Regions from separate parts of the Aureimonas sp. AU20 genome, predicted to be linked through region 1. Evidence: riboswitches for the same ligand, from Rfam matches in the RefSeq annotation. Region 1 holds a riboswitch; each other region holds the start of a gene.
What was found. Region 1 has a riboswitch for thiamine pyrophosphate ahead of thiB (thiamine ABC transporter substrate binding subunit). Riboswitches for the same ligand answer to the same signal wherever they lie in the genome.
Positions count from the first base shown of each region.

Region 2: linked by a shared signal. The riboswitch ahead of M673_RS00700 (ABC transporter permease) and the one ahead of thiB (thiamine ABC transporter substrate binding subunit) in region 1 are both predicted to bind thiamine pyrophosphate.
Region 3: linked by a shared signal. The riboswitch ahead of thiC (phosphomethylpyrimidine synthase ThiC) and the one ahead of thiB (thiamine ABC transporter substrate binding subunit) in region 1 are both predicted to bind thiamine pyrophosphate.
Region 4: linked by a shared signal. The riboswitch ahead of M673_RS09165 (FAD-dependent oxidoreductase) and the one ahead of thiB (thiamine ABC transporter substrate binding subunit) in region 1 are both predicted to bind thiamine pyrophosphate.

Region 1 covers NZ_CP006367.1:1,213,310-1,220,434, forward strand. Annotated here, with positions in the region: gene thiQ (thiamine ABC transporter ATP-binding protein) at 1-266, opposite strand, end outside; gene M673_RS05490 (ABC transporter permease subunit) at 263-1,858, opposite strand; gene thiB (thiamine ABC transporter substrate binding subunit) at 1,950-2,963, opposite strand; TPP riboswitch at 3,009-3,110, opposite strand; gene M673_RS05500 (thiamine diphosphokinase) at 3,480-4,130, shown strand; tRNA gene M673_RS05505 (tRNA-Arg) at 4,191-4,267, shown strand; gene M673_RS05510 (acyltransferase family protein) at 4,336-5,451, opposite strand; gene M673_RS05515 (family 16 glycosylhydrolase) at 6,664-7,125, opposite strand, start outside.
Region 2 covers NZ_CP006367.1:155,208-162,332, reverse strand. Annotated here, with positions in the region: gene M673_RS00715 (TenA family protein) at 1-305, opposite strand, end outside; gene thiD (bifunctional hydroxymethylpyrimidine kinase/phosphomethylpyrimidine kinase) at 302-1,120, opposite strand; gene M673_RS00705 (ABC transporter substrate-binding protein) at 1,117-2,058, opposite strand; gene M673_RS00700 (ABC transporter permease) at 2,058-2,843, opposite strand; TPP riboswitch at 2,982-3,083, opposite strand; gene M673_RS00695 (UDP-glucose dehydrogenase family protein) at 3,522-4,892, opposite strand; gene M673_RS24465 (hypothetical protein) at 5,203-5,364, shown strand; gene cysQ (3'(2'),5'-bisphosphate nucleotidase CysQ) at 5,372-6,172, opposite strand; gene M673_RS00685 (sugar transferase) at 6,299-6,928, opposite strand.
Region 3 covers NZ_CP006367.1:677,325-684,449, forward strand. Annotated here, with positions in the region: gene M673_RS03050 (heme ABC transporter permease) at 1-70, shown strand, start outside; gene ccmD (heme exporter protein CcmD) at 78-230, shown strand; gene M673_RS03055 (DsbE family thiol:disulfide interchange protein) at 227-865, shown strand; gene bla (class A beta-lactamase) at 1,250-2,143, shown strand; gene M673_RS03065 (LON peptidase substrate-binding domain-containing protein) at 2,605-3,285, shown strand; gene M673_RS03070 (Trm112 family protein) at 3,547-3,741, shown strand; TPP riboswitch at 3,788-3,890, shown strand; gene thiC (phosphomethylpyrimidine synthase ThiC) at 3,953-5,776, shown strand; gene M673_RS03080 (nuclear transport factor 2 family protein) at 5,893-6,357, shown strand; gene M673_RS03085 (TetR/AcrR family transcriptional regulator) at 6,433-7,002, shown strand; gene M673_RS03090 (hypothetical protein) at 7,059-7,125, opposite strand, start outside.
Region 4 covers NZ_CP006367.1:2,080,580-2,087,704, forward strand. Annotated here, with positions in the region: gene M673_RS09155 (sarcosine oxidase subunit beta family protein) at 14-1,270, opposite strand; gene ybaL (YbaL family putative K(+) efflux transporter) at 1,541-3,391, shown strand; TPP riboswitch at 3,392-3,504, shown strand; gene M673_RS09165 (FAD-dependent oxidoreductase) at 3,662-4,624, shown strand; gene thiS (sulfur carrier protein ThiS) at 4,621-4,818, shown strand; gene M673_RS09175 (thiazole synthase) at 4,823-5,593, shown strand; gene M673_RS09180 (thiamine phosphate synthase) at 5,605-6,219, shown strand; gene M673_RS09185 (GntR family transcriptional regulator) at 6,326-7,042, shown strand; gene M673_RS09190 (alpha/beta fold hydrolase) at 7,114-7,125, opposite strand, start outside.

The sequences.
Region 1 (7,125 bases):
GTCAGATGGGCAAATAGGTTGTTGTCCTGAAACATCATGCTGATCGGCCGCGTGGCGGGCTCGTCCCGCGTCCGGTCCACCCCTTGAAGCCGGACCGTGCCCGATTCCGGCCGCAGGAACCCGGCGACGAGATCGAGCAGCGTCGACTTGCCGGCACCCGACGGGCCGATCAGCGCCAGCCATTCGCCTGTTCCCACTGCGAGGTCGAAACGCATTTCGGCGCCCTCGTAGCGGTGCGTCACGCCATCCAGCTCGATCGCCGTCATGCGGCCCCCCTTTCCTGAAATCCGCGTTCAGCGAGGAAGATGAGACCGAGGCAGAGCGCGCCCAGGAGCAGCGCCAGACCTTCCGCGTCGGTGGAGCGGTAGGACCCCATGCGCTGAAGAAGCAGGGTCGGCAGCGTCACGAAATCCTGGCTCCCGAACAGCGCGACCGAGCCAAGATCGCCCAGCGCCGTCGCAAGACCCAAAGACGCCGCGAGCGCCAGCGGCCGGCGCAGCGCGGCGAGTTCCACATGGCGCAGCCGCGCCCAGCCGCGAAGGCCGAGGCTGGACGCCAGACGCCCGGTCCGAACGGCCGCCGCCTCGGCCTCCGGCGCCAGAATGCGCGTGGCATAGGGCAGGATCACCATGGCGTTGGAGAGCACCGCAACGAAGGGCGCGAAGCGCGTGACATCCCCAAGAAGTCGGAGCGCCAGAAACCAACCGGCCCCGATGACGATGGAGGGCACCACGAGCCCGAGCGCCGGCACGAGGCGCAGGACCAGCCCAAGCCTGCCGGACAGGCCGGAGGACAGGACGAGCGCCAGCGACAAGGCGAGACCCAGCACCGTCGCGCTGCCGGCGATGGCGAGGCTGGTCAGCGCAGCACGCTGGAACTGCGGATCGGCGACGAGCCTGCCGAGATCGGCCTGCAATCCGCTCCAGACGATCGCGGCGAAGGGCGCTAGGAGAAACAGGAGCCCAAGGGTCAGCACCAGCCAATCGGCGGCGCGTTTCAGCGGGGCGGGCGGGTCGAAGCGGCGCTCCGGCGCGCCGAGTCCAAAGCCGCCAAGAGCCCCGCCCGCGCGCGCCAAGATCGTCGGCAGCAGGAACAGCGCGACGAGGGCGACCTGCGCCAAGGCCAGCGCCAGCGCGCGGCCGGGCGCGAAATCATAGCGCAGCGCCTGATAGATCGCGACCTGCAGCGTCGTCCCCGCCGGCCCGCCGCCGAGCACCAGAACCAGGGTGAAGCTCGTGAAGCAGAGCATGAAGACGAGGGCGGCCGCGCCCGGCAGCACGGCGCGGAGCGCCAACGCCTCCACGAGGCGAAATGTCGCGAGCGGCGACAGCGCCAATTGGCCCGCGAGCTTCCAGCTTTCCGCCGGCACCGCCTGCAACCCGCCCAGCGCCATGCGCGTCACCAGCGGCATGTTGAAGAAGACATGGGCGATTAGGATTCCGGGCAGGCCGTAGATCGAGGGGCGGGGAAGCCCGGCCCAGACCATGAGATCCGCCACCACGCCGTTTCGCCCGAACACCGTGACGAGCCCCAGCGCGCCGACCAGCACGGGCAGCGCCTGCGGCAGGAGCAGAAGCTTCAGGAGAAGCGCGTGGCCGGGCAGGCGGTTGCGATGCAGCGCCAGGGCGAAGGGAACGCCGAACAGGAGCGACAGCAGCGTCGAGAGGATCGCCTGGGTCAGCGTGAAGCGGATGACGCCTAGGATATAGGAATCGGTGAGGCTCGCCAGCGCCGGCGACAGCCCCTCCGTCCCGGTGCCCAGGATCAGGAAGGGCGCGAACAGGAAGGCCAGAACGAGCGCAAGCGCACCCAGCGCCGCCCCGCGCCGAAAGCGCCGGTCGGCAGCAGATAGAAACAAGCGGTCCTGCTCGGCGCCCTCGTTCAAAGGAATGGCCCGAGCGCGCGCGGGGAAAAGGTCGCCGACAAGCCGGCGATCAGTCTCTGCCCGCTCAACGCCCCAGCGCGCGAAGCCATTCGGCCGTCCAGGCTTCGCGATGGGTGGCCACCGTCTCGGCATCGATCGCCAGCGGCTTGGCCGGCTGCACCAGCGTTTCGAAGGCCGGCGGCAGCGGCTCGGCGGGTTTGGTGGCGGGTAGGGCCCAATTGCCGGTCGGGATCAGCTTCTGGAAAGCAGGCGTCAGGGTGAAGGCGAGGAAGCGCTGCGCGAGCTCGGGCTGTTTCGACGTGCGCAGCCGGCCCGCAAGCTCCACCTGGAGATAGTGCCCCTCCGAGAAGGCCGCCGCCTTGTAGCGCTCGGTGCCTTCCTCGATCTGATGATAGGCGGGGGAGGTGGTGTAGGAGAGGACCATCGGCACCTCGCCCTTGGTGAAGAGGCCATAGGCCTCGCTCCAGCCGGGCGTCACGGTCAGGATGCGCCGCGAAAGCGTGCGCCACTTTTCCTCGGCGCCATCGCCATAGACCGCCTTCATCCAAAGGAGAAAGCCGAGGCCCGGCGTCGAGGTGCGCGGATCTTGGATCGCGATCTTCTGCTCGGGATCGCCGTTCACCAGCTCGTCCAGGCTGGCGGGCGGGGTCTTCACCACCTCCGTGTCGTAGACGAAGGCGAGATAGGAATAGTCGAAGGGCACGAAGACATCGTCCGAGAAGCCGCCGGGAATGGCGAGCGGTGACAGATCGACGCCGGACGGCGCGAATAGCCCGGTCTTCTTGAACTCCGGCACCAGCTCCGCGGTGAGGCCGAGCGCGACATCGGCCTGCGTGCTCTCGCCCTCCAGCTTCAGCCGGTTGAGAATGGCGACGCCATCCTCCAACCCGACGAAGCGCAGGTCGCAGCCGCATTCGGCCTCGAAGGCCGCCTCGACCTTGGGGCCGGGACCCCAGTCCGGCACGAAGCTCTCATAGGTATAGACGGTGAGGACGGGCTTGCCGCTGTCCTGCGCCAGGGCGGGGGAAAGACCCGCGAGGGAGGCCAGAAGTCCGACGGCGAGGGCAGGGCGAAGCATCCCGTTCTCCATGGTTTCGGATGAACGAAAACGCCCTCGGGCCAGTGCCGCGACGCTCTCCATCCCTCCGCCGGTGCGAGCCGGATCAGGTTCGTCGGGTTGGGCCGTAGCGCCTCTCAGCCCCGAAGGGCACCCCGTGTGAGCGGGATCTTAACTAGCGGGGCAGAGGAAACGCGGCAAGGGCGTTTGGCGCGCGGGACCACGGGGTGGCAGGCGCCTGTCGATCGTCACTTGCTAGAAAGCGCTGACCAAACCTTGTTGAGCATCGAGCCGTGTCGCGTTCGGCTGGGTCCAGGCAGCAAAGGGCAGCATCGGACCCACGAGCGCAGGGGCAAGCCAGCCCTCTGGCATTCGGACTGGCCGCACCCTATGAGGCGTTGATCGAAACCCTTGCAAGGCGGGCCGCTCTCGCGGCCTGCCGATCGGGCGTGATACCGCCCGGGTCGGCCTTGCATGCCGCAACCGAACTGGCTCCATCCTCCGGGGAGGGGCCTATGGAGGTTCGGAGGAATTCACATGAGCCGTTTTGCCATCCTTCTGGCCGGGCCGATCGACCCGACGCCCGCGCTGCGCCAAGCCGTCGCCGGCCGTCGCGTGATCGCGGCGGATGGCGGCATCGCGCATGCCGTGGCGCTGGGCCTTTGCCCCGAACTCTGGATCGGCGATTTCGACTCCGCCCCGTCCGAGCCGCCGGCTGCGCTGCGCGACTGCGCGATGGCGCGCGAGGCCTTTCCGCGCGACAAGGATCGCACCGACGGCGAACTCGCGATCGAAGCCGCGAAGCTTCTCGGCGGACGCGACCTTCTCCTTGTCGGCGCGCTCGGCGGGCGCAGCGACCACGCCTTTTCCCATCTGGTCATCGCATTGCGGGAAGTGGAGGCGGACCCCTCGCTGACTCTCGCGCTGTTCGACGGGATCGAGCACGCCCTGCCGCTGCGCCCCGGCTGGACGGACATCGAGGCCGAGCCGGGCGCGCAGTTCTCGCTGCTTAAGTTCACCGATCTCACTGGCCTGACGGTCGAGGGCGCGCGCTTTCCGCTCGCCCGCGTGGAGATTCCCTTCCCCTCGATCCTGACCCAGTCCAACGAAGCGACCGGCCCGATCCGCCTCGGCCTGGAAACCGGCCGCGCGATCCTTCTTCTCCAAGCCGACCCGGCGCGCCGCTGACCCAGCGAATGCAGCCCCCGCCCTTGGCCAACCCCGCCGCGTCCGCTATAAGTCCCTGAGGGTCCCATAGCTCAGCAGGATAGAGCACCAGATTCCTAATCTGGGGGTCGTTGGTTCGAATCCAACTGGGATCACCATTCTCCCCAAATCCGCATTTTTACGAGGCACGCCTTGGCGTCCGCCGGCGACCCGCTTTGCGCTGCCCTTACGGAGCCGGCGCGATCTCGATTGGAAGGACGGGGGTGAGGGGGCGGGGGCGGAGCTTGGTGCGGATGAGGCGGGTGAGGTCGCGTTCGATCCACCGCTGGCTGAGATGGCCGACCAGAATGGACGGGGGCAGCGCCGCGAGGAAGAAGAGGAACTGCGAGAGGTTCCCCGCCACGGTGAACAGGCCGAGTGAGGCGAGCGTGCTCTTGACGATCGCCATCACCACGGGGTGCCAGAGGTAGAAGCTGTAGCTGATCGTGCCGAAGTAGAGCATGGCCGGCGAGCGAAGAAAGGCCGAGAGGCGGCCCTTGGACCGCACGAGCCCGTCCAGAAACAGGGCCGCCGAGGCGAAGGCGATGACGGCGTAGAGCCAAGCCGATCCGTCGAACCACTGCGTCATCGTTCGAAACTCGGGCAGATTGAGCAGGTGGACCGAGTTCCAGCTCCAGAGAAAGACGAGAAGTGACAGAACGGGCCGTTCCGCGAGAATGGGAAGGCGCAGGTAACGGCTGTATCCCGTCGCCACCAGAATGCCGCTCAGGAAGAAGAGCGCGCGCGGATGCGTGTCGATGATCGGCAGGCTGAGGACGAGCAGGATCGGGAAAATGTTGAGCGACAGCCGGCGCCGACAGACGAGATAGATACAGCCGAACAGATAGAAGCAGAGCTCGTAGCTGAGCGTCCAAGCCGGCGCGAGAAAGAGCGGAAACGGCAGTAGGTTGGGCAGAGCCGCCAGATTGGCCAGCGTGTGCAGTAGAAGGGGCCAGCCCGCGAAGCTCGCCGGCGCTTCCCGCCCGCTGACGAGCGACAGAAGAACCACGGTCAGAACGCCGATCCACAGGACGGGATAGATGCGTGTCGCCCGGTCGAAAAGGAAGGCGAGGGGCGTGCGGGCGCGGGCCAAAGTTCCGATGATGACATAGCCGCTGAGCGCGAAGAACAGCTCGACGCCGAACTTCAGCGGATCGAGAAGCGTGGCCATAAACTCCCAACCGAACAGCTGGGGCAGGCCGGAATTCTCGACATGGAAGACGAAGACGAGAAGCGAAAACAGCCCTCTCGCCCCGTGCAGTTCCACACTGAAGGCCGGCCGATCCGTCGTCCCGTCATGCATCAGAATGATCCAGCCGCCGAGGACGAGGGAGCGCGGGGGAAGGATTCGTACGCCTCGTCGATCGGCTCGGCGAAGCGTCTCAAGGACCTCGGGCGCCAGAGACCGGTGCCGAAGCGACCCACCCTCCACCTTCGCGAGACCCCATCCGGGATGTCGAAAGTGTTAAAGAAATCTCAATAAGATAAACCTTAAGTTATGTTGCAAAGCAATAGGACGCGTTCCATACAATGGATCGCTACTTATGCGAGTAAGATGTTGGGACAGAATAGGATTCTTCCGGCCCAGTAGGCCTGTGGGGCGGGAGATGAGTGCGGCTGGCAGCGACGTGTCGTCTCGGAGTGAAGGGTGTTTTGAAACCGCAGGATGAAAATTCGCGATTGCCTTTCGCTGGATAAAATGCAGCTGGGCCGTCAGCGCCGAAGCACGGAGATCGGTTCTGCCGCCAAAGCTGTGCAGATGGACAAACTGAGTGATCTAAAGGTGTCGGTCAGGCGCTCACGGACGTTTTGGCCGGGCCTGCCGGGCCGGGTGCGTTGCGACCGGGGCGGCGACGAGAGCTGTCAGCGCGTCGCTCGCAAAGAAGGGCGAAGCGTCGAAACTGGGGCAGCCTTCCCAGGGTGCGTCGCAGGAGCCACTTGTTCTCGATCCAAGTCTTGGCAGCTTTCGGCGCTGTGTGCGCTAATGCGATGGCAGGACAAATGTGATCGCATGTCTTCGGTGTGCAGCTCGGCCGGGCGGTCCCGGCCACTGGCGGACCAAGGGTAGGGCAGCGAACAAGAGTTCGAGACAAGACCTCCGCTGGAGGATCGGCAAGGGGTTTGTCCGCGTCTTGTCTTCGAGCGAGATTCCTTGATCGGCCCCTCATGAAATTTTGTTCGCGGTTCGAAGGTCTTGCCCGGCGGCTGTCGCTGACCGTGGCGCCTGCTACGCTCACCGCGAACGGGACGTTTTGCGCGTCTGTGAGACCATGGTGTGCCTGGGTCTCGGCGCGACCTGTTGCGGCCGCCTGGTCGCAGATGCACACGCGGGCAGTCGGTGGATGTGGCCGCTCCCGCCGCAGAAGCGCTTCGACCGTCGCCCGAGGCCGGTTCGAGAGAAGAGGTCGCGCCCTCCCAACGCGCAAGCGGACGTTCTACCAGACGCTCTCGGCTGCGCTGCGGGGGAAGGGACGAATCCCTTCCCATGTTCCGGTCTCGATCATCGTCCCGGTTCTCAGCCGAAGAGTGTGAAATCGGAGCTGGTCAGGGCGAGGCCCGGCTCCAGATGGGCAAAGCGCACGGCGGCGCCCGAACCGGAACCGTCCGCGTCGTAGAACAGATCGCCCGATTTCGTGTCGTAGACAATCCGGTCCGCGGCCGCATGGGCGACGCCGCCGGGGGCGGCGTAGAAGGCGGAGGGGGCGAGAGTGCCGGCCGGCCCGGCCTTGTCGAAGACCGAGATCGCGAGCGCGATCGTATCGTCCGCCGGGTTGAAGTCGGTGATCGTGTCGAACTCGCCGGGCTTCAGCGCCGTGGAGAAGACGAACGTGTCGCGGCCGGCGCCTCCGGTCAGCTTGTCGGAGCCATCCTCGCCGAACAGGCGGTCGTCGCCCGCGCCGCCCGACAGGACATCCTTTCCGGCCCCGCCATGCAGCTCGTTCGCGGTCTCGTTTCCATAGAGATAGTTGTTGAACTC
Region 2 (7,125 bases), 1.1 Mb from region 1:
CGCCGCTCGGCGGAGACGCCGAGCGCGGTGAAGGCGCGCTCGAAATAGGTGTTCTCTTCGCCCGCCACTAAGCCGGCGAAGCGGGCAAGGCGCAGCCGCGCCTCGAACCGATCGCTCGCCGCCATGGCCGCGCCGATCAACGTCAGAAAGGCGTCGAGAAAGCGGTGATCCTGGATGAGGTAGTCTGCCATGATGTCTGGCGCGACGGTGCCCTCTATGAGCTCGCGGGTGAAGCGGTGCCCCGCCGCCTCGCTCCAATGCGGCTCGGTGCCGGCGCGCAACTGGTCGGTGAAGCGAGGGCTCATGAGACGTCCTGTCCGGCCTTGGGCCAAAGCGCGTGGAAGTGATGCACGGGACCACGGCCCGAGCCGAGGCGCCAGGCGGCGCCGGCCGCGAGCGCGGCCTGGAGATAAAGACGCGCCTCGCGCACCGCGCTTTCGAGGTCCAACCCCTTGGCAAGGCCCGCCGCGATGGCCGCCGCCAAGGTGCAGCCCGTGCCATGGTCATTGGTCGTCTCGACGCGCGGAAAGGCAAGGCGCAGCAGGCTAGAATTGGACACGAGAAGATCGACGCTGTCCGGTCCCTCGCGATGCCCACCCTTCATGAGAACGGCGCGCGGGCCGAGGGCGAGAAGCCGCTCGCCCTGCTCGAGCATGGCCTCCTCGCTCGCGGCAGGCTCAGTGCCGAGGAGAAGGGCGGCTTCCGGCAGGTTGGGGGTCAGCACGTCGGCGAGCGGCAGAAGCTCCTCGCGCAGCGCCTCCAGCGCGTCCGCGTCGATCAGCCTGTCGCCCGAGGTGGCAATCATGACCGGGTCCACGACGGCGCGCCGCCCATGGGCGCGCAAGCGCTCGGCGATCGTGCGGATCACCGGCTCGCTCGACACCATGCCGATCTTGATGCCGCCCACCGTGAAGTCGCCGAGCACGGCGTCGATCTGGGCGGCGACGATGGCGGGGGGGAGCGTCTCGACGGCGGTGACGCCGCGCGTGTTCTGCGCGGTGACGGCGGTGAGAACGCTGGTGCCGAAGACGCCGAGCGCGGAGAAGGTCTTGAGATCGGCCTGGATGCCCGCGCCGCCCCCCGAATCCGAGCCCGCGATGGTCAGCGCGACCGGAATCACCGCTTCAGCTCCACCGCATAGTCCGCGATCGGCGGCACGGCGGGGATCAGCCCCTTGTCCTTGAGGAAGCCGGCGAAGCGGTTCATGCCGGCCGTGTCCAGCGCGCCGGGGCGCTTGGCGAAGCGCGGCAGCGTGTCGGCGAAGGCGGTGCGGTTCAGCGTGTCGTCGAGATCGGGATAGGCCTTGAGGAAGAGCTGAAGCGCCTCGTCGGGATGGTTGGTGAGGAAGAGCGTCGCCTCTTCCACCGCGTCGAGGAAGCGCGGGAGGCGCGGGTCGGTGGCCAGATCGCGGCGCGTGACGTAGATCAGCTCGTCATAGGGCGGCACGCCATTCTCCTCGGGAAAGAAGAAGCGACCCTCGTGCTTTTCGAGCCGCATCTGCGTCGCCTCGAAATTGCGATAGGAGCCGATCGTGGCGTCCACATTGCCGGCGCTGAGCGAGGCGGTGAGCGCGAAGTTGACGTTCACCAGCTCCACGTCGGACAAAGCGAGGCCGGCCGAGCCGAGCATGGCGGAGAGAACCGCCTCCTCCACGCCCGCGACGGAATAGCCGATGCGCTTGCCCTTCAGATCGGCCAGCGTCTTGATCGGCCCGTTCGCCAGCACCGCGACCGTGTTGAGTGGCGTTTCAATCAGCGTTCCGAAGCGCACGAGCGGCAGCCCGGCCGCATGGTCGAGCATCAGGCTCGGCTGGTAATGGAGTGCGACATCGGCCTGGCCCGCCGCCAGAAGGCGCGGCGGGGCGGACGGGTCGGCCGGCGGCACCAGTTCCACATCCAGCCCGTGGCTGGCGAAGATGCCCTTCTCCTTGGCGACGACCAGCGGCGCATGGTCCGGGTTCACGAACCATTCCAGCAGGACGGTCAGCTTGTCGGCTGCGAGAACCGGCGTCGCCAGGAGCGAGACGGCCAGCGCGGCGGCCGCGAGGAAAGGACGCATCAGGAGGACTTTCTTCGAAGGAGAGAGGGAAAGGGGGAGGGGCCGCTCTCGGCGGCCCAAGGGGCGAGGCGGGGGGCGAACTCGTCCACCAGTGCGCGCAGCGCCAGGGTCATCGCGGCGAGGATGGCCAGCGCCGCGAACATCAGGTCGGTTTGCATCCGGGCATTGGCCTGGATCATCACGAAGCCGAGCCCGCCCGAGGCGCCGACCCATTCGCCGATCACCGCGCCGAGCGGGGCGAGGGGGGCGGCGACGCGAAGGCCGGTGACCAGCGCCGGCATGGCGAGCGGAATGCGAACGAAGCGCAGCGTCTGCCAGTGGCTCGCCACGGTGAGCGCGGTGGCGTCGAGCAGTTCGGGCTCGGTGCGCCGCAGCCCGTCCGCGAAGGCCGAGGCGACGGGGAAGAACAGAACCAGCGAGGCCATCACGACCTTCGAGGCGAGACCGAATCCGAGCCAAAGCACGAGCAGGGGCGCCAGCGCGAAGACCGGCATGGCCTGGAGCACGAGAAGCAGCGGCCAGGCCACGCGCCCGAAGCGCGGCCAGAGCACCACGCCAAGCCCCGCCAGCGCGCCGGCCAGCGAGCCGAACAGGAGGCCGAGCACCGTCTCGATCAGCGTCAGCCAGCCATTGGCCAGAAGAAAGCCGGAGCGCGTCCACAGCACCTCGGCGACCCGCAGCGGCCCGGGCAGCATGTAAGGCGGCGGCTGCGCCAGCGCGACGAAGAGCCCCCAGGCCAGAAGCACCGCGAGAAGCCCGAACAGGGTGGCGCGAAGGGCGCGCATATCGACCTAGACCCCGCAGCGGGCGAGGCGGGGCCAGTCGGGGCGGCAGGGCGGATGGTGGCGCATGCGATCTCCTCAGCCCCGAAGCAGGGTCCGCAAGAGATCCGGAGTGAAGCGAAGAAGGTGCGCGGGCGGCAGAGCGCCGCCCATTCCCGTTCCTACGCCGGTATGACCCGGATCAGGTTCAAGGGTTCGGCTCTCGCCATCTCAGCGCCTCGCGGCACACCCCTCGGAATGAGCCAAGTGATGCCGGCCTCGTTGTGCTTTGTCAACCGAAGCGCCCAAGGGGGGGGGCGGCCCTAGGCGTGCCGTTCGACGGCGGAGCGGTGCCGCGTGATGCCTCGTCGTTCGCGAGCCGCCAAACGCTCGGGATGCGAGAACGTATCGGCGAAGACGAGCAACAGTCCCAGTGCCCATAGGGACAGACGAACCTCTGCCCGTGTGAAACGGCTCGCCTTTGGACGGCGGCGGAACGTCGCCAAACTGCCGGACCCGACCGGGTCGTAAGCAGTCTCTTGGGACTTGGAACGAAACCTGTCGGGATTGGACGCCTTGAGCCCTTTGTCCCGCCCCGTCGTCGCCCCTGCTTGAGCGAAGCCACCGGCATCCCTCAAGCCTTGCTCTCCGCGAACAGGCCAAAATCCCTCGCCTATCCGCCGCCCGTCTCGTCCCGAGGTCTCAGGCCGGCAGAAGCTCGGGCGCGGGCACGCCGGCCCGGCCGATCGAGAGATAGCCGAGCCCCGCCTTCGCCACTTCGGCCGGCACGAAGACATTTCGGAAATCGACGATCATGGGTGTGCGCAGGAGGCGCTTGTAGTCGGCCAGCGGGCGCTCGGCGAACTCGCGCCATTCGGTGGCGAGCACGCAGAGATCGGCCCGGTCCAACGCGGCGTCCATGCTCGGCGCATAGTCCACCGCCTCGCCCAGAAGCTCGCGCGCATGGTCCATGCCCTGCGGATCGTAGGCGCGCACCAGCGCGCCCTGGCCGGCGAGCTGTTCGGCCACCAGAACGGCCACGCTGTCGCGCACGTCGTCGGTCTCGGGCTTGAAGGTGAGACCAAGCAGGGCGACCGTCTTGCCGCGCACGTCGCCGCCGGCGGCCGCCACGACCTTGGCCACCATGCGATGCGGGCGGGCGCGGTTCACCGCGATCACGGCCTCCACGATGGTCGCCGGGCTCAGCGCCTTCTCGCCGATATGGACCATGGCGAGCGTATCCTTCGGGAAGCAGGAGCCGCCATAGCCGGGGCCGGGCTGCAGGAAGGCGCGACCGATGCGCTTGTCCGAGCCCATGCCGCGCGAGATGTCGGAAATATTGCCACCGACCTTCTCGCAGATGTCGGCCATCTCGTTGATGAAGGAGACCTTCGTCGCCAGAAACGTGTTGGCGGCATATTTGATAAGCTCGGCCGAGACGATGTCGGTCGAGATCAGCTCGAAGCCCTGGGCGGTGAAGGGCCGGTAGAGCGCCTCCATCACGGCGCGGGCGCGCTCCGTTTCCGTGCCGACCACGATGCGGTCGGGCTTCATGAAGTCGGACAGCGCGTTGCCCTCGCGCAGGAATTCCGGGTTCGAGGCGATGTCGAAATCCAGCGTCGGATTTTCGCGCGCGATGATCCGCTTGATCTCCATGCCCGTGCCGGCCGGCACGGTGGACTTCGTCACGATCACGGCCGGGTGGGTCAGCGCGCGGGCGATGTCGCGGCTGGCGGCGAAGACATATTGAAGGTCGGCATTGCCGTCGAGCTTGCGGGTCGGCGTGCCGACCGCGATCATGACGATGTCGGCGCCCGATACGGCTTCCGCGATGTCGGTGGTGAATCCGAGGCGACCGGCCGCCGCGTTGCGGTGGACGACCTCGTCCAGCCCCGGCTCGTAGATGGGAATGAGGCCGGCGCGCAGCTTCTCGATCTTGGCCGGAACCTGATCGACGCAGATGACATAGTGGCCGGCCTCGGCCAGGCAGGCGCCGGAAACGAGACCGACATAACCCGTGCCGATCACGGCGAGTTTCAGGGCGGAGCGTTCGGGGAGCGGCATGTCGTGCATGGCACAATCCATCCTTGGCTAAGTCATGATCGCCGAACTGCTTCTTCGCAGATGCAGCATGGAACTCGTGCTCTTTTACGCGCTGCGCTTCTCACCCGCAATCAACGCGAAGGCGAAACTTTATTCTTTATTTACTGTGTTCCGTCGAAGCCGATGCGCGCGGCTTGCTCGCCGGAAGATGGACGCAATTTGACGGATCGACGCAAGTATCCGTTCAGCCCTGGGGCTTAGTCTCTCAAAACAGGCACGTGTCGGCTCGGCTCCTTAAGGGGTGCCGTCGTCGGCGAGCGCAGCAAGGCGAGGTTTCGAGATGTCCCATTTGACGGCAGGTTTCGCGCCCGGTCTGGTTGGCGCTTCGAACAGTCGGGCAAGCGACGCGCACGAGCGGCTGAAGCCGGCGAAGGGCATCCTCCTCGGTCTGGCGATCTCGTCCGGCTTCTGGGTCGGGCTCGCCGTTCTGGTTCTGCGTTGATCGCGCCTTACCCGAGGGTTCTGTGTAAGCCGGGGTCGCCGATCGCCAGAAAGGCACCGTTCTCGAAGTCGGTGTCCCGGCAAATGCCTCGCTTGCCATAGCGCAGGGGCAGCCCGTCGGGCGTGATGACGCGTCCGCCGGCGCTTTGCAGAATCGCCTGCCCCGCTGCCGTGTCCCACTCCATGGTGCGGCCGAAGCGGGGATAAAGATCGGCTTCGCCCGACGCCAAGAGGCAGAATTTCAGGGACGACCCGCGCGAGGCGACATCGCAGATCGCATGGCGATCCAGCCAATCCGTGGTCTCGGTCGAGCAATGCGAGCGGCTGGCGACGGCCACCGGCGGATGCGGCGCCGGGCGCACGCTCATGGCGCGGCGCGAGACGACCTCTCCCTCTTCGACCTCTCCCTGCCACGCGCTCTCGCCCTCCCCGGCAAAGACGCGGCCGAGGCAGGGGGCGTAGATGACGCCGAGCGTCGGCGTTCCGTCCTCCACCAGCCCGATATTAACGGTGAACTCGCCGTTGCGGCCGATGAACTCGCGCGTTCCGTCCAGCGGATCGACCAGGAAGAAGCGGGAGCCGATGGCGGGAACGCGGCCCTCGGCGGCTTCCTCTTCGGCGACCACAGGTATGTCGGGGAAATGGCGGCCGAGCGCGTCCAGAAGAATCGCCTCGGCCATGCGATCCGCCTCGGTGACGGGGCTTCCGTCCGGCTTGGTTTCCACAGAGGCCCCGCGCTCGTAGACCGCCATGATGGCGGCTCCGGCCCGCAAAGCCGCGGAAACGATAAGATCGAGGCGTTCAGACATGACGATGCCGGACATTCCTTTGATCGGACGGCCCGGCTCTTAACGTGTGCTGCCCAAGGCGCCAAGGGCAATGGGCGGTATCGCAGGGTCTCGAAACCGCGCCGGAGCGCGGCGTGAGGTCAGACTTTAGCAGCTGCCGTCGCGCTTGAGAACGACGCCGATCGTCTTGAAGAGAATGCGCAGGTCGAGAAGGATCGACCAGTTGCGGACATAGTAGCTGTCGAACTTCACGCGGGAGCCGTAGCTCGTGTCCGAGCGACCATTGACCTGCCACATGCCGGTGACGCCGGGGCGAACGCGCTTGTAGGCGGAGATGCGGTGCGAATAGCGCGGGATCTCGTCGTCGACGATCGGGCGCGGACCGACGAGGCTCATGTCGCCGCGCAGCACGTTGATGAGCTGGGGAAGCTCGTCGAGGCTGGTCTCGCGGAGAATGCGGCCAAGGCGGGTGACGCGCGGATCGTTGCGCAGCTTCTGCGAGGCTTCCCATTCGGCCTTCGCGACCGGATCGCTCTGCAGCAATTTTTGCAGGAGTTCGGCCGAGTTGGTCGCCATCGACCGGAACTTGAAGCAATGGAAGTGCTTGCCGTCGAAACCGACGCGCTTGTGGCCGAAGAAGATCGGACCGGGATCGGTGATCTTCATCAGCATCATGATGAAGAGCATCAGCGGGCTGAGAATGACCAGCGCGCTGGCCGCGACCAGGATGTCCAGGCCGCGCTTCGCGTGGCCGCCCAGCGGCACGTAGGCTGCCACGGGTACGTCCTTGCTGACATCAGTCAGGGATGAGAACTTTGCCATGCCCATGCCTCGAAACGGTTGGTTCGTGTGTGGAGAGCTTTATGGCGTGGAGACCACTATCGGCAAGCAACTCTACGCAACCTGGGCCTACGTTGGCAATAATTGGTTAACCTTCGTTATAGGTAACCTACCGAAGGATCATCCGCTCTGTT
Region 3 (7,125 bases), 540 kb from region 1:
GCGCACGGAAATCCGCCGCCGCCGCCTGCGCAATCTCGAGCGCCGCCGCCTCGGCCAGACGGGAGCCTGACCCCAGCATGCAGGCCAGCTATTTCGGCTTCATCGCCGCCGCCTATGCCATGGCGGCCTTGGCCCTCGGTGGGCTCGGGCTCTGGATCTTTCTCGACGCGCGGCAGGTGGCCCGCCGACTGAAGGGTTTCGAGGGCGAGGGGCGGGGCGCGAAGCGATGAGCGAGGCCACCCCCACGAGCCCCGAGGCGTCGCCCGCGCCAACCCCGGCCCCTTCCGCGCCGCGCCGCCGCCGGCCGCTTCTGGTGGCGCTGCCGCTTCTCGTCTTCGGCGGTCTGGCGGGCCTGTTCCTGACGCAGCTTCTGTCCGGCCACGACCCCGCGCAGATCCCCTCCGCGCTGATCGGTCAGGCCGCGCCCGCCACGGCCCTGCCGCCGCTGGCCGGCCTCCGCTCGCCGGACGGCCAGCCCGTGCCGGGCCTCGGCGGAGAGCGGGACGGCGTGCCGCGCCTCGTCAACGTCTTCGCCTCCTGGTGCGCGCCCTGCCGCGAGGAGCATCCGATGCTGCTGGCGCTGGCGCGCGACCCCGCAGTCCAGGCCTCCGGCCTGCGCATCGAGGGCCTGAACTACAAGGACAAGCCGGACCAGGCGCTCGGATTCCTTTCTGCCCTCGGCAACCCCTATGCCCGCGTCGGCACCGACGAGCGCGGCACGGCGGCGATCGACTGGGGCGTCTACGGCGTGCCGGAGACCTTTCTCGTCGGCGCGGACGGGCGCATTCTCTGGAAGCAGACCGGGCCGCTGAGCGAACGCGCCATTCGGGAAGGTCTGCTGCCGGCGCTGGCCGGCGCGCGCTGAGAGAATCGGAGCGCGGGCGGCGGACCTCCTGCGCCCGCCGAGTTGGGCCGATCGCCAACCCTCCGCCCACCGTTGAAGCGCCCCGCAGACACTGAAGAAGCTGAGCGCGTTGCCGCGGCAGGGAACACGCGCGCCATTGCTGCAAGACATCCAGCAGACGACATTCAACGAGCCAACGCCCCATAGAGAAACGGGCGCAGCGCCCTGCGTGGCGTCCTTTCATCCCTCTTGCGCGCTTCCGGCGTGACGGCGTCTCGAAATCGCCGGCCCATGTCCGAGTCTCCATTCTTCCCTTTGCCCGGCTCGCTAACCCAGCCTCCCTTTGGCCTCCGAACCGCCCTCTTCGCCGGCCAAACGGGAGGCAGACGATCAGCGGAGAAAAGCATGTCGCCCCTTCTCACCCGCCGCCGATTCGGTGCCCTTGCCGGCGCCGGTCTCGCCTCCGGTTTCCTCCCGGCCTTCGCCGGTCCGGCGAGGGCCGAGGACGCGTTGAACGCGCTTCTGGCCGATATCGAAAAGCGCTTCTCGGCCCGGCTCGGCGCCTTCGTTCACGACACCGGCTCGGGTCGGCGCTGGGCGCGGCGGGCGGACGAGCGCTTTCCCCTGTGCTCGACCTTCAAGGTCGTCGCGGCGGGGGGCCTGCTGGCACAGGTGGACCGGGGCGAGGCGGACCTGTCGCGCCGCGTGGTGATCGCGAAGTCCGACCTTGTCACCTATTCGCCCGTGACCGAGAAGCAGGTCGGCGGCGAGGGCATGACGCTGGCCGAGATCTGCGCGGCCGCGATCACCCGAAGCGACAACACGGCCGGCAACGTCCTGATCGACCAGCTCGGCGGGCCGGAGGGCGTCACGCGCTTCGCCCGCTCGCTCGGCGACGAGACCTTCCGGCTCGACCGGCGCGAGACCGACCTCAACGAGGCGACGCCCGGCGACCCCCGCGACACGACCAGCCCCGCCGCGATGACGAAGACGCTGCACGCGCTCCTGTTCGAGGACCATCTCAAGGACGTCTCGCGCTGGCGACTCGCCGAGTGGATGGTGGCCAACCAGACGGGCGGCGCCAAGCTTCGCGCCGGTCTGCCCAAGAGTTGGCACATCGGCGACAAGACCGGCGGCGGCGACCACGGCACGATGAACGACATCGCCGTGCTCTGGCCCCCCGAGGGCGCGCCGATCGTGGCGAGCCTTTATCTCACGGAAACCGAGGCTTCCTTCGACGAGCGCAACGCCGCCTTCGCCGAGATCGGCAACGCGCTGGCCAGGATCGTGCGGAGATAGGCGGCCAAAGGCGCCGAGCGGGACTGCCGTCGCCCGCAGAGCGCCGAGTGCGAAGGCGGCTCGATGCATGGGCTGGCATCGAGGTTGAGAGGGCCGGCAAAACCTTCGCCGTGCCCCGGCGGCGCTCGACCTTGTGAGAATACGGCCCAGCGCGAAGACGAAGAGGAATTGCGGGCCCCCTCCGACTTTGCCTTCGCGCTCCGGCCGCTCGCCTGCGTGCTCACGCCGCTCTTGAGTTCGGGGCGAGACGCGCCAGTTCCATGAAGCTGTCATGAACCAGCGACAGGCCTTGCGCCGGATCGGCGGATCGGGTTCCGAGGCTGCGGACGACGTCGCCCGGGCGACCCGTTGGCCTGTCCGCGCCGATCCGCCTTGGGGCGTCACTGATGGACCCGCCTGGGTGACGCGAGACCTGTCCCTGGTTCATAACAGCCTCAAGGCTCGATCGGAGAATCGCATTGGTGCAAGCAGGCAACGTCACCTACCGTTCGGAGACCGACCTCCCGGAAACGGTGGCCGTGTTTCCCCTGACCGGCGCGCTGCTTCTGCCGGGCGGGCAGATGCCGCTGAACATCTTCGAGCCGCGCTATCTCGCGCTGATCGACGATGCCATGACGGGCGCGCGGGTGATCGGCATGATCCAGCCGCGCCTCGACGGCGCGCTGCAGGCGTCCGGCGAGCCCGAGCTTTGCGCCGTCGGGTGCCTGGGGCGCATCACCTCGCTGACCGAGACCGGCGACGGGCGCTATCTCCTCAACCTACAGGGCATCGCGCGCTTCCGCGTGATCGAGGAGCACGAGACCGCCGAGCCCTTCCGCCTCTGCCGCATCAAGCCCTTCGCCAGCGATCTGGAGTCCGGCGAGGGCGAGGAGGAGGTGGACCGCGACGCGCTTCTGAAGGCCTTCCGCTCCTATCTTCAGGCCAACCAGCTGGAGGCCGATTGGGAAAGCGTGTCCAAGGCCTCCAACGAGACGCTGGTCAACGCCCTGTCGATGATGTCGCCCTATGGCGCGGCCGAGAAACAGGCGCTTCTGGAAGCCCCCGACCTCAAGACGCGGGCCGAGACGCTGGTCGCCATCACCGAGATCGCCCTGGTGCGCGAGGGAAGCGAAGACGGAAACGGCTCGCAGACCCTGCAATAGGCGTAACGGGAGCCCGTTCGGGCTCTTGGCCGGGCCGGTCCGACGGGGCCTTTTCGCCGTCGCCCGTCGGCCTGGACCGTTGCGGATAGGCCTTCGCATCGCTCAGGTCCGGTGCCTCGGGAAGGTCGAACAGGCTCTCGGGCCGAGCGCGGCGCTTCGAGCCCGAGACTTGGCAGGGTCCGGCCCGGCCTGTATCCAGCCGGCTGAACGCGGCGTTGCCGGAGGCGACGGCAGGCGACCCGGCGAAACGAGGAGACTGGCATGGTGGACGACGCGGAACGCAAGGGTCGCCCCGACCCCAAGCTCCTGGAACTCCTGGTCTGCCCGCTGACCAAGACGGGGCTGAGCTATGATTCCGAGCGCAACGAGCTGGTCTCGCGCGCCGCGCGCCTGGCCTATCCCATCCGCAACGGCATCCCGATCATGCTCCCGTCCGAAGCGCGCGAGATCGACTGAGCCCGTCCGCGCGGTCTTGACAGACAGAGCCCGTCTGGCCACCCTTCGCGTGTCCGAGGGGTGTCCCATGTGGGGCTGAGATGGCGCGAGCCGAACCCTTTGAACCTGATCCGGGTCATGCCGGCGAAGGGACGGAAAGGGTGCCGCCGCGCGGCATCGCGCCGCCGCTCATCGCAACAGATCCCGGATCTCCTTTTTGTTGGAGATCCTGATGTCCGCATCCCCCACCCTTCCCGCCACCGTGACCACCGGGCCGATTCGCGGCTCGCGCAAGGTCTATGCCGCGCCGCGCGGCGCGCCGGAAATCCGCGTGCCCTTTCGCGAGATCGCGCTGAGCGACCCGGCCGAGCTGCCTTTGCGCGTCTACGACGCGTCCGGCCCCTACACGGACGCCGACGCCGGCATCGACCTTTCGCGCGGCCTTGCCCCGGTTCGCGACGCCTGGATCGCCGCGCGCGGCTATCCGCTGGTGGAGCCCCGCGCCGTGAGGCCGGAGGACAACGGCCATGTCGGGGCCGACCGGCTGGTCGAGCCTTGCCCCGCCGCCCATGGCGTGCGGCGCGGGCGGGAGGGCGAGCGCGTCACGCAGCTGGAATGGGCGCGGGCGGGAATCGTCACCCCGGAAATGATCTATGTCGCCCATCGCGAGAATCTGGCGCGCGAGGCGGCGCTGGCGGAGGCGGCCGAGCGGCTGGGCGACGGCGAAAGCTTCGGGGCGGCGATCCCCGAATTCGTCACGCCCGAGTTCGTGCGCGACGAGGTGGCGCGCGGGCGGGCCATCCTTCCCGCCAACATCAACCATCTCGAGCTCGAGCCGATGGTGATCGGGCGCAACTTCCTGGTGAAGATCAACGCCAATATCGGCAATTCCGCCGTCAGCTCGGGCGTGGCGGAGGAGGTGGAAAAGCTGGTCTGGGCGATCCGCTGGGGCGCCGACACGGTGATGGACCTCTCCACCGGGCGCAACATCCACAACATCCGCTCCTGGATCCTGCGCAATTCGCCGGTGCCGATCGGCACGGTGCCGATCTACCAGGCGCTGGAGAAGGTCGGCGGCGATCCCCTGAAGCTCGACTGGGAGGTGTTCAAGGACACGCTGATCGAGCAGGCCGAGCAGGGCATCGACTACTTCACCATCCATGCCGGCGTGCGTCTCGCCCATGTGCCGCTGGCCGCCCGGCGCGTCACCGGCATCGTCAGCCGGGGCGGCTCGATCATGGCGCGCTGGTGCCTGTCGAAGCATCGCGAAAGCTTCCTCTTCGAGCGCTTCGACGAGATCTGCGAGATCATGCGCCGGTTCGACGTGTCCTTCTCGCTGGGCGACGGGCTGCGGCCGGGCTCGGTGGCGGACGCCAACGACGCCGCGCAGTTCGCCGAGCTGGACACGCTGGGCGAACTGACGAAAATCGCCTGGGATCGGGGCTGCCAGGTCATGGTCGAGGGGCCGGGCCACGTGCCCATGCACAAGATCAAAGCCAATATGGACAAGCAGCTGGCGACCTGCGGCGAGGCGCCCTTCTACACGCTGGGACCGCTCGCGACCGACATCGCGCCGGGCTACGACCACATCACCTCCGCCATCGGCGCGGCGCAGATCGGCTGGTTCGGCACGGCCATGCTCTGCTACGTCACGCCCAAGGAGCATCTCGGCCTGCCCGACCGGGACGACGTGAAGACCGGCGTCGTCACCTACAAGATCGCCGCCCATGCCGCCGATCTCGCCAAGGGCCATCCGGCGGCGCGCTCACGGGACGACGCGCTGTCGCGCGCCCGCTTCGACTTCCGCTGGGAGGACCAGTTCAACCTCTCGCTCGACCCCGACACGGCCCGCGCCTTCCACGACGAGACCCTGCCCAAGGAAGCACACAAGACAGCGCATTTCTGCTCCATGTGCGGGCCGAAATTCTGTTCGATGGAAATCTCCCGCGACCTGAAGCGCGAAGCCGAGGCGCTGGCCGGAATGGAGGCCAAGTCCGCCGAGTTCCTGGCCGGCGGCGCGCGGCTCTATGTCGAGCCGGCGACGGAGAGCGCCTGAGCGGAAGCGGCGGCGGGCGCGGTTTGCGCGCCCGCTCCTGCTTCGATTTGCGCAATGACACCGAGTCCTGTACCAATCGGTAAAATCATGACCGATTGGTACAGGAAGGCTCGTCCATGTCTCGTCCGCCCCTCCCGCCGTTCGACCTCGAAGCCGCCGTCCAGAAGGCGCGTCTGGCGGAGGACGCCTGGAACAGCCGCGATCCCGAGCGGGTGTCCCTGGCCTATACCGGGGATAGCCGGTGGCGGAACCGGGCCGAGTTCATCGCGGGGCGGAAGGAGATCGTGTCCTTCCTCACCCGCAAATGGCGCCGCGAGCTGGACTATCGGCTGATCAAGGAGGTCTGGGCCTATCAGGGCGCGCGCATCGCGGTGCGCTTCGTCTACGAATGGCGCGACGACAGCGGCCAATGGTTCCGCTCGCACGGCAACGAGAACTGGCAGTTCGACGAGGCGGGCCTCATGTCCGAGCGCCATGCCTCGATCAACGACGTGCCGATCGGTGAGAGCGAGCGCAAGTTCCATTGGCCGCTCGGCCGCCGCCCGGACGATCATCCCGGCCTCAGCGAACTCGGCCTCTAGAGCCCATCCGATGAATAGGGATTCACCCTTGTCCGAAGGTGAGGCGCATCCGCTTCGCCCGGAAAGGCTTTAGCCATGCCGCGCGTGGTGGCGGAGCGGGCCGACAGTCTGGCGCCCTTGGCCGAGGTGTTTCGCCGATATGGCTATGAGGGAGCCAGCCTCGCTCTGATCGGAAAGGCGACGGGCCTCGGCAAGGGAAGCCTCTACCACTTCTTTCCCGGCGGGAAGGACGAGATGCTCTCGGCCGTTCTGGCCGAGATCGAGGTCTGGTTCGAGCGCCATATCTTCGCGCCGCTGGAGAGCGAGGCCGCAGCTGGGCAGGCGAGCGAGGCCATGTTCGACGCGGTGTGGGACTACTTCCGATCGGGCCGGCGGGTCTGCCTCATGGGCACTTTGGCTTTGGGGGAGGGGCGCGATCGCTTCGCTCTGGCGATCGCCCGCTATTTCGCGCGGTGGATCGAAGCGCTCGCCAACGCACTGCGGCGAGAGGGCTTGGGCGAGGAGGAGGCCCTACTGCTGGCCGAGGAAACGGTCGCGGGCATCCAGGGGGCGATCGTCCTCGCCCGCGCCCTGGGTCAGCCCGCCGTCTTCGAGCGGGCTTTGGCGCAGTTACGAGAACGGTTGCGACGCATCGATTCCGTTTAGTCGCGCTCATTTTCGGTGGAGAAGAAAGAACGCGCCCGCTCCTCCCGATCCGCCCGTCAGATCAGCCCGCCCAGAAGCGCGGCGCAGAGGAGGAGCGAAGCGGCGAGCAGGGTTGCGTCGAGA
Region 4 (7,125 bases), 870 kb from region 1:
AGGGAAGGTCGGGTCAGTGGGCGACGGCGGCGGCCGCTGCTTCGTCGATCAGCACGCCATCGCGGAAGCGCTCGATCGTGAAGGGCGCGTTGATCGGATGCGGCTCGTCGCGAGCGATCGTGTGGGCGAAGAGGTTGCCGGAGCCCGGCGTCGCCTTGAAGCCGCCGGTGCCCCACCCGCAATTGACGTAGAGACCGGGAACGGCGGTCTTGGCGACGATCGGCGAGCGATCGGGCGTCACGTCGACGATGCCGCCCCAGGAGCGCAGCATCCGCACTCGGCGGAACTCCGGGAAGAGATCGCAGATCGCATCCAGCGTGTGGTTGGCGATATGGAGCCCGCCGCGCTGGGTGTATGACGTGTAGGCGTCCGTGCCCGCGCCGATCACCAGCTCGCCCTTGTCGGACTGCGAGATATAGGCGTGGATCGTGTTCGACATGACGACGCAGGGCACGATCGGCTTCAGCGGCTCCGACACCAGCGCCTGCAGCGGATAGCTTTCCAGCGGCATGCGCAGCCCGGCCATGGCCATAACGACCGATGTATTGCCGGCCGCCACGACCCCGACCTTGCCGGCCTCAATCGGCCCGCGCGTCGTATCGACGCCGATGACCGCCCCGTTGGCCCCGCGCCGGATTGCCGTCACCTCGCAATTCTGGATGACATCGACGCCCAGCGCCGAGGCGGCGCGGGCGTAGCCCCATGCCACCGCGTCGTGCCGCGCCGTGCCGCCGCGCCGCTGAAGGGCGCCGCCCAGCACGGGGTAGCGCATGGTCGACGCGTCGATATTGAGCGGCGGGCAGAAGTCCTTGCACTCCTGCGGCGTCAGCCATTCGTTGTCGACGCCGGCCAGCCGGTTGGCGTGGACATGGCGCTTGAAGACCTGAATGTCGTGAATGTTATGGGCGAGCATGAGCACGCCGCGCGGCGAGAACATGACGTTGTAGTTGAGGTCCTGCGACAGGCCCTCCCACAGCTTCACCGCGTGGTCGTACATCGCGGCCGATTCCTCGAACAGGTAGTTCGAGCGGATGATCGTCGTGTTGCGGCCGGTGTTGCCGCCGCCGATCCAGCCTTTTTCCAGGATCGCGACATTGCGGATCCCATGCTCCTTGGCGAGGTAGTAGGCCGTCGCCAGCCCGTGCCCGCCGCCGCCGACGATGATGACGTCGTAGCGGCTTTTCGGAGAGGCGTCGCGCCATTGCGCTTGCCAGCCCTTGTTCGAGCCGAGCGCCTTGGCGATCACGGAAAGGGCGGAGAATCTCTGCATGGATCGTCCCGATCTGCGGTGTCGGACCCGACATTCGCACCCGCGAAACCCGGCTTGCGATGACGGAAGCGGCGTCGGGTTTGTACAAATCCGACATGTTTGCCGGATGCGACATGATGGGCCAAGCACCCTTTCCGTCGCGGGGCGCCACGTCGGGCGAAAAAGGGCAGGGCGCCCGCGTCTTTTATGCTGCATCCGGCGGCGCCATCGCCTAACACCGAAGGGCCACCTCGACACTGGAGTCGTTTCAAGCGCCGGGAGAATCCGACGATGCTGCACGAGATGCCGCTGATCGAAACCATCGTCGCGGGTCTGGTCCTCGCCTTTCTGCTCGGCACGATCGCGCATCGCATCGGCGCCTCGCCGATTGTCGGCTATCTCCTGGCGGGCGTCGTGGCCGGCCCTTTCACGCCCGGTTTCGTGGCCAACCAGGGGCTGGCGGGCGAGTTGTCCGAACTCGGCGTCATCCTCCTCATGTTCGGCGTCGGCCTGCATTTTTCGCTGCGTGATCTCCTGTCGGTGCGCGCCATCGCGCTGCCCGGCGCCATCGTGCAGATCGCCGCCGCCACGGGTTTCGGTATGGGTCTCGCCTGGTTGCTGGGCTGGAGCTTGGGAGCCGGCCTCGTCTTCGGACTCGCGCTATCGGTCGCCTCCACGGTCGTTCTCCTGCGCGCCATGCAGGAACGGCGGCTGATCGAAACGGGGCGGGGGCGCATCGCGGTCGGCTGGTTGATCGTGGAAGACCTCGCCATGGTTCTGGCGCTGGTCCTTCTGCCGGCCTTCGCCGGGCCGCTGGGCGGCGACGCCGCCAATGCCGGCCATGGCATGACCACCGATCTCGGATTCGGCGTGCCGGGCATTCTGCTCGTGACGATCTTCAAGCTCTGTATCTTCGTTGTTCTCATGCTCGTGGTCGGCCGCCGGGTCATCCCATGGCTGCTGCAACTCACGGCGGCTTCGGGCTCACGAGAGCTGTTCCGGCTCGCGGTGCTGGCCATCGCGCTGGGCGTCGCCTTCGGCGCGGCGACGCTGTTCGGCGTGTCGCTGGCGCTCGGCGCCTTCTTCGCCGGCATGATCATGAGCGAGTCCGATCTCAGCCACCGCGCGGCCGAGGATTCGCTGCCGCTGCGCGACGCCTTCGCCGTTCTCTTCTTCGTCTCGGTCGGCATGTTGTTCGATCCGCTATCGCTGATCGAGGACCCGCTGCCGATCCTGGCGACGCTGCTCATCATCGTCATCGGCAAGTCCGTGGTGGCCTTCGCCATCGTGCGCCTGTTCGGCCATCCGACGGCGACGGCCCTGACCATTTCGGTCTCGCTAGCGCAGATCGGCGAGTTCTCCTTCATCCTCGCGACGCTTGGGCTCAACCTTAAAATCCTGCCGCCCGAGGCGAAGAACCTCATTCTGGGCGGCGCCATCTTGTCGATCGTGCTCAACCCGTTTCTCTTTGCCTGGGTCGATCGATGGCGGCAGACGCAGGAGCGCTCCGCCCTCGGCGGCGCTTCGGAGGAACCCTCCGAACTCCCGGCGGCGGAAGCGCCGACCCATATTCCGAGCGGCAGCGTGGCGATCGAGGACGATCTCTTGCGCCCGACCGAACAAAAGGGCCATCTCATCCTCGTCGGCTTCGGCCGCGTCGGCTCCAAGATCGCGCGTCGGCTGGCCGATGCCGGTCGGTCCTTCGTGGTTATTGAGGATGCCGACAAGCGCGTGGCGCGGGTGCGCGCGAGCGGGTTCGAAACGGTGGTCGGCAACGCGGTGAAGCCCGAAGTGCTGGAAGCCGCCAACATCGCCGGGGCGCGCGATCTCGTGCTCGCCTTCCCCAACAGTTTCGAGGCCGTTGCGATGATCGCCGCCGCGAAGGCCGCCAATCCTGACATCCGCATCACGGCGCGCGTCCATTCCGGCGAGCAGCGCGAGCGGCTGATCCAGGCCGGAGCCGACATGGTGGTGAACGGCGACGAGGTGACGGCGCAGGCCATCGCAGACCATCTTCTCGACCTCGGTTCCGACGCGCCGGGCGCCCGGGGGCCGCTCCTGCCGGACGAGGCGCCGATCCTTCCCGAACTCACCGGCGCGGGCGAGGGCGAGTTGACACGCCCCACCGAACGCTTACCTTGAGGATAGTCCAGGGGGAGTTCCGCTAGCGGGAACTGAGAGGCCGACGCGATGTTCGGCGACCCCAAGAACCTGATCCAGTTCGCACTGGCGTAGGGATGGAGCGATCTCGACTCCGGCTGGCGCGGCGCTTCGAACCTCGATGGTTCGAAAGGGCTTCGCGCCGCTGGAACGCCCCGCCCACAGTCGCGCGCGCCGGGTCGAAATCGGCGGAAGACGAGGCATGCGCGCGACCCATCCTTCACCGACGCTTGCCTACGGGCGCATCGCGGCATGACCGTCCATATTCTAGGCGCCGGCGTCGCCGGGCTCACGACGGCCTCCAGGCTGACGGAGGCGGGGCGCCGCGTGGTGGTTCACGAGGCGGCCGGCGAACTCGGCCAGCGCGCGGCGTCCTGGCTCGCGGGCGGCATGCTCGCGCCCTATTGCGAAGCGGCGACGGCCGATCCCGCCATCATCGAGCCGGGTCTTCGCGGCATCGACTTCTGGGCCGAGCGGGCGCCGGTGAGCCGCAAGGGAACCCTGGTGCTCGCCGCGCCGCGCGACGGCGCCGACCTTCGTCAGTTCGCATCGCGAACGCGCGGGCACCGGATGCTCGACGCGGAAGGGGTGGCGGATCTCGAACCCGATCTCGCCGGCCGATTCCGTCAGGCGCTGTTCTATGCTGACGAAGCCCATCTCGACCCGCGCCAGGCGCTGGCGCTTCTGGTCCGCCGGATCGAGGAGGGCGGCGGCACGGTGCTGTTCGGCTCGCAGGCCGAGCCCGATGCCTTCGCGGACGAGCCGGTGGTGGACTGCCGGGGGCTCAACGCCGAGGCGCCCGGGCTTCGCGGAGTGCGCGGCGAGATGGTCATCATCCGCAGCCGCGATGTGCGCCTGGACCGCCCGGTGCGGCTGCTTCATCCCCGCTGGCCGATCTATGTCGTGCCGCGCGAGGATGGGGTCTTCATGGTCGGCGCGACCATGATCGAGAGCGAACGCGCCGGTCCGATCACCTTGCGCTCGACCGTGGAACTCCTTTCCGCCGTGTTCGCCCTGCACCCCGCTTTCGCCGAGGCCGAAATCTTGGAAACCGGCGCGGCCTGCCGGCCGGCCTTTGCCGACAATCTGCCGCGCGTCACCCGCACCGGCCGCGTCGTCAGCTTCACCGGGCTTTATCGCCACGGCTTCCTTCTGGCGCCGGCCCTGTCAGCCGAGGCCAGCCTTGAAATCCAGTCCCTCATGGAGGCGGCATGATCCTTCATCTCAACGGCGAGCGGCGCGAGGTCGCGTCCGCCACGCTCGATCGGCTTCTCGCTGAGCTCGGGGTCGAGCCCGAAACGGTGGCGACCGCGGTGAACCGCGAATTCGTGCCGCGCGCCGAGCGCGCCGAGATCCGGCTTTCGGAGGGCGACGCGGTGGAACTGCTCAGCCCCATGCAGGGAGGCTGACGCCATGCGCATCTACGATCGCGACTATGCCTCTCGCATGATGCTGGGCACCGCACTTTATCCATCCCCGGCCGTGATGCGGGATGCGATCCGCGCAGCTGAGCCCGCGCTGGTCACCGTCTCGCTTCGGCGCGAACAGAATCTCGGCGCGGCGCGGGGCCCGGGCTTCTGGGACGAGTTGCGCGATCTCGGCGCGGACTTCCTACCCAACACGGCCGGCTGCCACACGGTGAAGGAGGCGGTGACTACCGCACGGATGGGCCGCGAGCTGCTCGGCACCTCGTTGGTTAAGCTCGAGGTGATCGGCCATGCCGACACGCTGCAACCCGACGTCTTCGGCCTGGTGGAGGCCGCCCGCATCCTCACCGAGGACGGGTTCGAGGTTCTGCCCTACACGACCGAAGACCTCGTCGTGGCCGACCGGCTCTTGGAGGCGGGCTGCCGCGTTCTCATGCCCTGGGCCTCGCCGATCGGCTCGGGGCTCGGGCTGAACAATCGCTATGGGCTGCGCTCGCTGCGCGCGCAGTTTCCCGAGGTCACGCTGATCGTCGATGCCGGGCTCGGCCGTCCGAGCCACGCGGCGGAAGCGCTGGAACTCGGCTATGACGGCGTTCTCCTCAACACGGCCGTCGCCTCATCGGGCGATCCCGTCGCCATGGCGCGCGCCTTCCGCCTCGCGGTGGAAGCCGGTCGGCTGAGCTTCGAGGCCGGCGCCATGGAGCCCCGCGACATGGCCGCCCCCTCGACCCCCGTTTTCGGAAGGGCCGTTCTGTGAGCCCGAGCCCCTTGGTCCTCGACCCGTTCTATCCCGTGATGCCCGACGCCGTTTGGATCGAGCGCATCGTGCCGCTCGGCGTGCGGCTCGTTCAGCTGCGCGCCAAGGACAAGCCCGAGTCGGCGCTGCGAGGAGAAATCCGCCGCTCGCTCGCCGTGTGCCAAGCGCACGGGTGCCAGCTCGTCGTCAACGATCATTGGCGGCTGGCCGCCGATGAGGGGGCGGATTTCATCCATCTCGGCCAGGAGGATCTGGCCGAGGCCGATCTCTCCAGCATCCGCGCCGCCGGCTTGAAGCTCGGCCTCTCCACCCATGACGAGGCGGAACTCGACATCGCGCTCGCGGCCAAGCCTGGTTATGTCGCGCTGGGGCCGGTCTGGCCGACGATCCTCAAGCAGATGCCCTGGGCGCCGCAGACGCCCGAGCGCCTGCGCGTCTGGCGCGAGCGGATCGGAAACTTGCCGCTCGTTGCGATCGGCGGGCTGCGGCCGGAGCGCGCGGCGGAGGTTTTTCGGCATGGAGCTGACTGCGCCGCCGTCGTGACCGACATCACGCTGCATGCCGACCCGGAGGCGCGCGTGCGGGAGTGGATCGCGGTGACGCGCGGGGCGGGTGCAACCAGCTAAGCGAAGGCATGCAACCTTAAATCGGTGCACCGCAGCACTTTTAAGTTGCATTTATCTGCAACCCTAATAACGTTCTCCTGCGTAGGATATCAATCAGGGAACGTACATGTCGCTCGCGAAACCGTTCAACACGCGCCCGCTCTATCAGCAGGTTGCCGACGAGTTCGTGTCCCGAATCATCAATCGAACCTGGGCGCCGGGCCAGTTGATCGAGAACGAGGCGGAGATCGCCCGTTCGCTTGGGATCAGCCTTGGAACGGTGCGCAAGGCCTTCGATATCCTGACCGAGAACAAGCTGCTGGAGCGGCACCAAGGCAAGGGCACGATCGTCGTCGATTTTGAAGGCGACAAGATGCGCAGCCGCTTCTCCAACATCGCGGATCGGAGCGGCAACCGGGTTTCCGGCGAGGTCGTGATCGGGGAAGTCGATCTCGTTCTGCCTCGGCCGGACGTCGTCGAACGCCTGCAGGTGAACGAGCGCACGCCCGTCCTCGCCTTCGAGCGCAGGCGCACCCATCTTGGCCGGCTGTTCATGGTGGAGGACGTGTTCCTGCGCGTCCCCTCCCATCCGAGTACGATGGGCGCGGACGAGATGCGGCGCCTGGCCTCGGCGGGTTGGACCGGGCAGGACATCGCCACCTACAAGATCGAGAAGATCGGCAGCACGCTGGCCAGCGAGACCGACCGGCAAGCCTACGGGCTCGGCGGCGAGACAGCGCTTCTAACGCTCGATCGCGTCATCTACTCCTATCAGAACCGGGCGCTGGAACTGCGCATCGCCCGCTGCGACCTCGGCGACGATCTCGACTATCAAGCCGACTAAGATCGCCCTGGCAGGCATTGACCATTCTTCCGCCCATGGATCGGCGGAGGCTCCCTTCGCCTCAAAAACGGTCAGCCTTTCTG